DNA from 2 places in the Echinicola soli genome. Region 1 is predicted to be linked to the other one. Evidence: riboswitches for the same ligand, from Rfam matches in the RefSeq annotation. Region 1 holds a riboswitch; the other holds the start of a gene.
The links. Region 1 has a riboswitch for thiamine pyrophosphate ahead of FKX85_RS06060 (TonB-dependent receptor). Riboswitches for the same ligand answer to the same signal wherever they lie in the genome.
Positions count from the first base shown of each region.

Region 1 (5,326 bases):
GCCCATTTTTTGGTGGTCTCTCCCCGCCAAGGGGCGATGGCACCTTCATAAACGGAAAGGGACTTATCAGGAACCACCAAATCCGGATCGATGCCCAGCACCGAACCAAAACCCTCACAGGTCCTACAGGCGCCGTAGGGATTGTTAAAGCTAAAGAAATTGACTGATGGAAGCTCGAAAGAAATTCCATCCAGCTCAAAACGGTCACTGAATTTTCTCGATTCTTTTCCAGGAACTACCACAAAACAATCGCCGTGTCCCTCAAAGAAAGCCGTCTGCACACTATCTGCTATACGGAAATGATTGTCTTCGTCTTCTTTCCTGACTACAGCCCTATCGATCAGGATTTCTATGTCACCTTCAGGAATACTTTTTTCCTCCAGCAGCTCCTCCACATAATACACCTCTCCATCAATAATAATCCGTGTAAATCCTTTTTGTAATAGAATTTCCAGTTCTTTTTCCATGCTTCGGGAGGCATTGGTCTGTAAAGGACAGCTGATCATTACTTTTTTGCCCTCTTCGAAGCTATGGATAAAATCCACCACATCCGTAACGGTATGGTGCTTTACTTCTTCCCCACTGATGGGGGATATCGTATGGCCGATTCTGCTAAACAGGAGCTTGAGATAATCATAGATCTCTGTGGTGGTGCCTACTGTAGACCTGGGATTTTTGGTGGTTACCTTTTGCTGAATGGCAATGGCCGGAGAAACGCCCTTGATGTATTCTACATCCGGCTTTTCCATTCTCCCCAAAAATTGACGGGCATAGGAACTCAGGCTCTCCACATACATCCGCTGGCCCTCAGCAAACAAGGTATCAAAGGCCAAACTGGACTTTCCGGAACCTGACAGTCCTGTTACGACCACCAGTTTATTTCTGGGAATGGCCACACTCAGGTTTTTCAGGTTGTTTACCCGGGCGTTTTTGATGATGATATATGATTTAGGGTCTAAATTCTCTATCGATGATGGATTCAAGGCAGTTGTCTCATTCATAGCTTACAAAGATACCAAGTCAACCTGTGAATTGGTAATTTGTTTAAAGCTGAATTCACTAGAAAAGTTCCCTCATGGCTCAATCCTTCATCAAACGGGCCTTCAACTACTCCTTTTTGGATAAATCTTTGTTATAAACAATTGATACATGTAACATTAAATCTAGATTGTTGAAAATTTCCACAGAAACACAGACAGTTCCACAATAAGCGTGACCCGCTTATTACGAAATATATTAAATTTTATTACTTTAAAAAGATTTTTTATTAAACCTCCATGTATACTCTATGGTTCTGATATATTGGTACAAAAATTGACCTATATGAGGATTATTTTTGTCAAAAATATAATCAATTTATAATTTGGTATACAGGAAATAATCGAATTTATATTTTGATCACAGGCTAATGTTACGTATAATTTAAACAAAAAAATCAGTTATTTCATTGCATTGTGTATTTCAAATATATACATTTGACTTTGACAGAATTTGTTTCAACCCCAAATCCCGCAATATGAAGTAGACTTCTACGTTATTTAAACGTCAGAATTTATGAGTAAAAGGTTAAGACCGAAAGACAGCGAATTGATCGCTCAGTACAGAAATGGGAGTGAAGCTGCTTTCGAAGTGTTGGTAGATAAATATAAATCCCGTGTGTTCACGACGATTTATATGATAGTAAAAGATCAGGGTTTAGCAGAGGATTTACTGCAAGACGTGTTTGTGAAAGTAATTCAAACCCTTAACTCTGACCGATATAACGAAGAAGGAAAATTTCAGCCTTGGTTGATGCGGATTGCGCACAACTTAGCGGTGGACTATTTCAGAAAAATGAAGCGTTATCCATTCATCATGATGGAAGACGGTTCGAATCTGTTCAATACACTAAAATTTGCTGATTCCAATGTCGAAGACCAAAAGGTCAAGGACGAAACTCATGCCCTGGTAAGGGACCTCATCGATGAACTGCCTGAAAGCCAAAAGCAGGTGTTGATCATGCGGCATTACATGGATTTGAGTTTTCAGGAAATTGCCGACCAGACGGGTGTAAGCATCAACACGGCACTTGGAAGAATGCGGTATGCGCTTATCAACATGCGGAAAAAGTTGAAACAAATAAATGTTGCCTATGACAAAATATTTTACCCCAAGTGAACAACTGATACAATATGTCTATCAGGAAATGAGCGAAATGGAAAGCATTGCCTTTGAGCAGATTTTGCAAAAAGATGAATGCTTATTGCAAGAATATTTGGATACACTGGATATGCTTGGCCGGCTCAATGAGGTGGTAATGGAACCATCTGAAAAAACCGTAGAGTCTATCCTTAAGAAAGCCAGGTCTTCCGGACTCGAAAAAGTCTAAACGCACACCATAGAAATAAAACAGCCCTTTCCGGCTTAAGCCGGAAAGGGCTGTTTTATTTCGGGACTGAGGATCATAAAATTCTAAATTGGCAGTACTCAACTGATCACCGCCCACCAAACTGGGATCAATCAATATTTCTGGGGCGGGAGAAGATTTATATTCATTTGGTATGTCGCCACGAAGTCGCCAAGACACGAAGTGTTTTGTAGGCGGATTCCAAATTTCATGGAAAACAAACAGCTTTGGGTCTTAGAATCTTTGTGGCAAAAAAACAAAAAAGAAATCCTTTTAAAATAAAGGGATTCATGCCCTCAACTTTTTCGTTTGCCTCCTTTTTAGCACATTTTGAGGACCAAGTAATATTTCTGGAAGATGAGAGATTTCCAAGTGGTTTTGGCAAGCATATTTCTCTTTAATGTAGCAATAGGAATGTGTAGATTATAAAATCAGTATAAATCCGTCATCGCGAGGAGCTTGCGACGTGGCAATCCCGTATTAAGAAAACGAGATTGCTTCACTCCGTTGCTCTGCATTCGCAAGGACGGTATTTTAAATCGCGTTTATTATAAAAATTCAGCGTAAATCTTATTAATCTGCATCATCTGCGTGCTATCGAAACCAACCCTAATCCCCCCAACTTTTCCGCTTGATCCCCAAACTGCCTATTGAATACCAGGGAAATCGCTTTTAGATGAGCGGCTGCGTATTCCACTAGCTACGCCATTCTAACAATGTCTTTGTCCCCTATATCCACCAGCCTGTCCTCCCGAAATCCTTCGGGACAGGCTGGTGGATATAGGGAGGGCAGGCTATTCCGATCACCGATACAGCGGGAAGGAATCTCCTATTTAAAATTAAGCCCCCTCCTCAAGTCGGGATGACAACGAATTAGAAATTGTGATTTATACAACATTTTTTCATTCTCCAATAATCCTTCTACCTTTGCTGCAAGAATAGATCGAATTAGGGGTGCCCAAAAATCACGGGCTGAGATCATACCCATATTACCTGATCCGGGTAGTGCCGGCGAAGGGAAATGCGATTTCCATGATATATGGAACAATCGGGTAAACAACAAGTGGAGCAATCGCCCCTGGATGGCTCTGATGTTTAACCAAGCTTAACCTATTTAAATAATGAAACGTATGTTTTTGACCGCAGCAATGCTGCTGGTCGGAGTTTGTGCTATGGCACAAAACCAAGTTACCGGAAAGGTCGTAGATGCCACTACCGGGGAATCATTGATCGGTGCCAATGTAATTCTGGAAGGTACAGGCCGAGGCAGTACAGTAGATTTCGATGGAGCCTTTGCCATTAAAAATGTTCCCGAAGGCCATTACCAGCTGAAGGTGTCCTTTGTAGGTTATGAGTCACATGTGGAAGCATTGCAAGTCCCGTCTCCTGAACTCAAAATCATCCTGAAACAGAATTCCCTGCTTACAGAGGAATTCATCGTGTCAGCCACTAGGGCCTCAGAAACCACCCCTACCACCTTCACGTCGGTCTCCAAGGAAGACCTTGCCAAAAACAACCTGGGCCAGGACATGCCTATTTTGCTGAATTATACTCCATCTGTGGTCACCAATTCAGATGCAGGTGCAGGGATCGGATATACAGGACTTCGGATCAGAGGATCTGACCAGACAAGGATCAATGTGACGGTAAATGGAATCCCTATGAACGACGCCGAATCCCATGGAGTCTTTTGGGTAAACATGCCGGACTTCGCCAGTTCGGTGGAGAATATCCAAATCCAACGCGGAGTCGGCACCTCCACCAATGGCGCCGCGACATTTGGTGCAAGCATGAATATCCAGACGGATACCAAGAAGGAAGAAGCATATGGTGAGGTAGCCACCTCATTCGGTTCTTTTAATTCACAAAAATATACCGTACAAGCTGGATCAGGGCTACTGAACGATCGCTGGGCCGTAGATGCGCGTCTTTCGCAGATTAAGTCTGACGGGTATGTGGACCGTGCTACATCTGATCTCAAATCCTATTTCCTCTCGGGTGGTTATTACGGTGATGACCACGTCTTTAAAGTCAACGTATTTTCTGGCAAAGAAAAAACCTACCAAGCATGGTATGGCCTACCTGAAGACAAATTGCAAACGGACCGGACATTTAATTATTACAGCTACGACAACGAAACCGATAATTACCAGCAAGACCATTACCAGTTTATCTATACCGGAAAATACGGCCAAAACTGGAAAACCCATGCTGCCTTGCATTACACCTATGGTCGAGGGTATTATGAACAATACCGCGAGGATGATGATTTTGCAAGCTACGGCCTAGCCCCAGTGGTAATCGGTGATGAGACCATCGAGAGCACTGACATTATCCGCAGGAGATGGCTTGACAACGACTTCTTCGGTGGTGTATTCTCCGTGAATTACGTGTCTGACGATGGTCACTGGGACCTGATCCTGGGCGGTGGTGCCAACCGCTATGATGGCGACCATTTTGGTGAGATCATCTGGGCCAGGGTCGCTGGAAACACCGATATCCGTGATCGCTATTACGATAATAATGCGGTGAAAGATGATCGTAACATCTATGCTAAGGCCACCTACGAAGTCGCGAATCGCCTTTACTTGTTTGGTGACTTGCAGTTTAGGCAGATTGACTACCGCTTTGAAGGTGTCAATGACGACCAGCGAGTGGTGGATGGTGCACAGCATTACAATTTCTTCAATCCAAAATTCGGCATTAGCTACGAAAGCGGAAAAGGTGAAACCTGGTATGCCTCCTTTGCAGTGGCCAATCGGGAGCCTGTCAGAAGTGACTTTACTGACAACCCTATTACGGAAGTTCCACGTCCCGAACGGCTGCATAATATAGAAGCAGGCATCAGGGCCCAAAAAGGCAACTTCAGCTATAATGCCAATTTCTACTATATGGGCTATAAGGACCAATTGATCCTGACAGGACAGATCAACGACGTCG
Region 1 is NZ_CP041253.1:1,441,301-1,446,626, reverse strand. It holds gene uvrA (excinuclease ABC subunit UvrA) at 1-1,001, opposite strand, end outside; gene FKX85_RS06070 (RNA polymerase sigma factor) at 1,555-2,157, shown strand; gene FKX85_RS06065 (hypothetical protein) at 2,132-2,368, shown strand; TPP riboswitch at 3,327-3,423, shown strand; gene FKX85_RS06060 (TonB-dependent receptor) at 3,508-5,326, shown strand, end outside.

Region 2 (5,326 bases), 1.2 Mb from region 1:
GTGGGACTGGCTTTCTCTGCCAGCTGGTCTGTGATTTCGAGTGCCTTGGCGACGGAAGTCGCAAATTCCTCCCCAGCATAGGTATCAATCCAGTTTTTGTAGGGGTTCTCACTTCCATCTTGCTGTGCGTAGATGTAATCACCTACTTCTTTATAGATCCAAAAACACGGTAAAATAGCAGCTACCGCCTTTTCTATATTGGCAAAGCTTGCCTGGTTTCTGATATAATTGGTGTAGAGCAAGCAGGAAGGGGAAGGGTCTACCTCATCAGGGAGTCCCAGCTCTTTGAAATAGCTCTCATGTAGCGCCCGCTCTACCACAATGGCACCAGCGGCAAATTCCGAAAATGCCAACACCTTGTCCAGATCAGTCAAACGACCACTGATCGTACTAAGGGCCTTGCCAAATTCACCCAAATAAAACGCATCCTGCGCCATGTAAAATTTAAACGTTTCCTTTGGCAGTGTACCTTTCTGCAACTCTTGATTAAAAGGCATATGGATGATCTTGTCATAAAGGGGAGCGATTCCCTTCCATGCTTCATTGGTCCAGCTCATGGATAATCATTTTTTGGGGTTGGTAGAAGTGATTCAAAGGCCCACTTCCCTGACCTGTCTTAATGGTTTTCCCTGCGTCAATCGCCTGAAAGACGAAGCTTCTGGCCAACTCCACTGCTTTTTTAATATCCATTCCCCTTGCCAGAAAAACAGCTATGGCAGATGACAGTGTACAGCCTGTTCCATGTACATTTCCTGTGTTTATTTTTTCACTTTCAAAGACATGCTTTTGCTCATTACCACAAAGGACGTCTGCCACCGTATTTCCATTTAGATGTCCTCCTTTGACCAACACATAGGTTGATCCGTATGGCAACAATTGGCTGGCTGCTTTTTCCATCTTAGATAGTGAATCCACTGCTTTGCCGATCAGTACTGCTGCTTCATCCATATTGGGCGTGATGATATGCGAAATAGGGAAAAGTTCTTTTTTCAATAATTCGACCGTTTCCTCCTTAATCAAACGGTCTCCACTGGTAGCCACCATGACAGGATCAAAGACCACGGGAATACCGGGATATTGGGCTAGTGCCTCCACAATTACCTGAACCACTTCTGGTCGGTTGATCATCCCTATCTTTATGGCCTTCGGTTCGATGTCTGAAAGCACCGCTTCCAGCTGCTCCTTTATGTGCTCCACGGGGATATCATGGATACTCTTCACGCCTAAGGTATTCTGTGCTGTCGTGGCCGTAATGACACTGGCACCAAAACAGCCTAAGGCAGAAAATGTCTTTAGATCCGCCTGGATACCTGCCCCACCACCACTGTCTGATCCTGCAATGGTCAGCACAGGGATATACGTCTTTATTTTATTGCTCATTTTACTTTTTCTATTTCGTTTCGGAATTTCTCCGCTGCTTTGGCAGGGCTTTCCGCACTGCAAATGGCCGACACGACCGCGAGACAGTCTGCTCCCGCACGGATGACTTCTGCAGCATTTAATGCATTAATATTGCCGATAGCCACTAACGGTTTGGCAGTAGCATTTCGGAGGTCCCTTAGCCCTCCCAACCCCCATTCAAAACGGGTATCAGGCTTAGTGGGAGTAGAAAAAACAGGGCTCACGCCGTAATACCAACCCAAATCAGCCTCCTTAGCGGTAAGTTCATCCATTCGCTCAAGTGATAGCCCAACCGGAAATTCTTCGCCTAAAAAAGCTTTAGCGCCTTTCATACTACTGTCAGACTGCCCGATGTGTACTCCGTGAGCAGCTACTTCTTTTGCTACCTCTAAACTATCATTGATTACCAAGGGGACTTTATACCGATCGCAAAGGGACTTCACCTTGTGAGCCTTATTTAAGAATGCTTCCTTTGAAAGTTCTTTTTCCCGCAATTGGACCAAATCCACACCGCCCTTCAATGCTTCCTCCAGCACCCAAAAAAAATCCCTGCCAAGGCAAGCCTGTTGGTCGGTTACCAAATACAGTTTATAAGGGAACGGAGTCTCAGTCATGACTTTCTTCCACCTTTGCCCATTGCTTCACTTCACTTTCCTTGAGATGATAGAGCGCATCATACAAATACAATTGGAGCGTCCCGGGTCCCTCGGCCTTGCGTGCAGCAATCTCTCCAGCTAAGCCGAGCGTGGTCATTCCTGCCACTGTTGCCCGATAAGGATCAGGTTCTATTCCCGCAAAGGCCGCTACCAAAGCAGTCGCTGTACAGCCCATCCCGGTTACTTTCCCCATCAGTTCATGGCCATTCTTGATCTTGGTCAACTTATCGCCGTCAATGACATAATCTACTGCCCCGGAAATGCACACTACTGCCGATGTTTCTTTGGAAAGTTGCTTGCCATATGCCAAGGCCTCATCAGAAGAATGGGTACTGTCCACGCCTTTGGTCTGCACATTCGCCTTTGCCAAGGCCATGATTTCTGAGGCGTTTCCTCTTATAATGGTCGGCTTAAAGGTCAATAGCCGGGTCAAGGTCTCATTCCGGTACGGCGTAGCACCAGCCCCGACAGGATCCAATACCCAGGGTGTATTCCGTTCATTGGCTTCCTTGGCTGCGAGCAGCATGCTATCTACCCAAAACTCATCCAATGTACCAATATTTACTACCAGTGCATTGACGATCTTGACCATATCAGCCATCTCCAATTTGGCATGAGCCATGATTGGGGATGCCCCGATGGCCAATAAGGCATTTGCAGTATTGTTCATGACCACATAATTGGTGATACTCTGCACCAATGGCCCTTTCTCTCTCAGTATTTTTAGATTTTTTATTACAGATTCCTTCATATCCGTTAGCTTAAAAAACTTTAGGGAACCTGCAAACTATACAGGCAAAAGCCTGCAAGAAAGGATAACTTTTTCCTTCGTCGGCATCACCCGCGTCAGGTTCAAAGGGTCTCATCTCAGTCCCATGCAGGGACACCCCTAAAGTTTGTATAATGGTGAATTTACGATTTTAATCCCATGGAGCAAAGTTACTCCCAAGAAGATTCATGCTGTAAAACTCCTGGTCAAAACACTTTTGCTCAAGAGCGTAAATCAAAGTGCATCCGCAGGTTTCTTAAAGCACGATGCAGCCAACTCATAGGATTCTAATCGCTCTTCATGGTCATAAACATGAGAACAGATCATGATTTCATCCACCTGGGCAATTTCCTGAAAATGCTCCAAGTTTTCCCGAACTGTTGCGGCTGTCCCTACAAAACTACAAGCCATCATCTGGTTTATAGCAGCTGCTTCCGGTTCTGTCCACAAGCCGTCCATGGTATCCACCGGAGGCCTTAATGGATAGGATTTTCTTCTCACAATTCCCAATGCCATTTGATAAAAGGAAGTAGCTGTTTTATGGGCTTTCTCATCGGTTTCCGCAGCAATCACATTGACGCAGGAAACCACATAGGGATGTTTCAAATATTCAGAAGGCTGGAAATTCTCCCGGTAATAGCGAGTGGCATCCAAGAATTGTGCAGGTGCAAAATGGCTGGCAAAGGCATAAGGCAAACCATTCTTGGCTGCGAGCACGGCACTGCTCATGCTGCTTCCCAGTAAGTAGATTGGAATATCGAGTCCTTCACCTGGAATGGCCCGGACCTTACCATCGATGTTTTCATCAGAAAGGTAAAGCTGAAGCTCTTCCAGATCCCGGGGAAACTCCTCCACCGTCTCCAACCGATCCCGCCTTAAAGCCCTCGCAGTCGTCTGATCGGTACCAGGAGCTCTTCCCAAGCCAAGATCAATCCTCCCAGGATAAAGTGAGGCCAATGTCCCAAATTGCTCCGCCACCATCAATGGAGCATGATTAGGCAGCATAATCCCTCCTGATCCTACACGAATATTTTCGGTTCCTCCTGCGATATGCCCTATCAAAACAGCCGTGGCAGAACTGCCTACACTGACCATATTGTGATGTTCCGCCAGCCAAAAACGCTTATAGCCCAATTTCTCCACATGTCTGGCAAGATCCAAGCTCCTAGCAAAGGCATCTCCGGCATCGTGGTGCTCTTTAATAATGGCCAAATCCAGTACGGAAAAAGCTACTTCATCCAGTGGTTTGATATTTCTCATTTCACATCATATTGTCGTCTTCTTACCAACTGGATTAACTCCAAAATCGTTCTCTTAACGCCAATAATCAGTGTAAATTAGTGAAATTTATGAATGTTCGCCTTGAAAAAATCACCCAAACAAATCAGAGCTCAAATAACGGTCCCCACGGTCACAGGTAATGCAGACGATCACCCCAGCATCCAATGTTTCTGCGAGCTTCACAGCTGCATGTAAGGCTCCACCGCTGCTCATACCAGCCAGTATCCCTTCTTCTTTTGCCATTCGGCGCGTCATTTCAGTCGCCTCATCTTGACTTACATCGATGATCTGATCCACCCGTGTGGCATCGTATATTTTGGGCAAAAACTCCGGTGACCATCTTCTGATCCCTGGTATACTAGAACCATCGGTAGGTTGGGTGCCGACTATTTGAATCGCTGGATTTTGCTCTTTCAGGTATCGGGAAACTCCCATGATGGTCCCCGTAGTCCCCATGGCAGAAACAAAATGCGTAATACCACCATTGGTGTCACGCATGATCTCTGGACCCGTTCCCTCATAGTGAGCCTGATAATTATCAGGATTGGCAAATTGGTTCAGGATATAATACCCTTCCTTTTCGGCCATCTCTTCGGCAAGTGTCCTGGAATATTCGATGGTTTTGGCAGCGGGAGTCAAGATTACTTCCGCGCCATACGCCTCCATCGAAACCACTCTTTCCCTGGTTGAATTATCGGGCATGATCAAGGTCATTTCCACACCAAGGACCTTGGCAATCATCGCCAGGGCGATCCCTGTATTACCACTGGTGGCTTCTACTACCCTATCTCCTTTTTTGATATCTCCACGGTCCATGGCCCTTTTGATCATGCTATAGGCTGCACGGTCTTTCACACTGCCGCCGGGATTTTGTCCCTCTAGCTTACAGTATATCTTGACGTTGGGATTGGTGGGAATATGTTCAAGCTCAACAAGAGGCGTCTTGCCGATCAACTCAAATAACTTCATGTGCTAAGCATCATTTTTAAAAACATACATGTCAGTGGTCTCCGCACTGGCATCATACATTTTGGTCTGATAATAGATTTTACTTTTGGCGGGGATACTTTTCGTCAGCCAAACATTCCCTCCAATGACACTCCCTGCGCCGACAACGGTTTTGCCCCCAAGAATCGTAGCTCCGGCATAAATGACCACATGGTCCTCAATCGTCGGGTGGCGCTGGATATCGGCATCTTCCTTGTTCACACTTAGTGCG
Region 2 is NZ_CP041253.1:231,850-237,175, forward strand. It holds gene tenA (thiaminase II) at 1-557, opposite strand, end outside; gene thiD (bifunctional hydroxymethylpyrimidine kinase/phosphomethylpyrimidine kinase) at 541-1,380, opposite strand; gene thiE (thiamine phosphate synthase) at 1,377-2,015, opposite strand; gene thiM (hydroxyethylthiazole kinase) at 2,008-2,808, opposite strand; TPP riboswitch at 2,864-2,958, opposite strand; gene FKX85_RS01065 (LLM class flavin-dependent oxidoreductase) at 3,061-4,086, opposite strand; gene cysM (cysteine synthase CysM) at 4,198-5,076, opposite strand; gene FKX85_RS01075 (serine O-acetyltransferase) at 5,080-5,326, opposite strand, start outside.
Region 2: it holds a riboswitch for thiamine pyrophosphate, as region 1 does, so the genes downstream of both, thiM (hydroxyethylthiazole kinase) here and FKX85_RS06060 (TonB-dependent receptor) in region 1, are expected to answer to the same signal.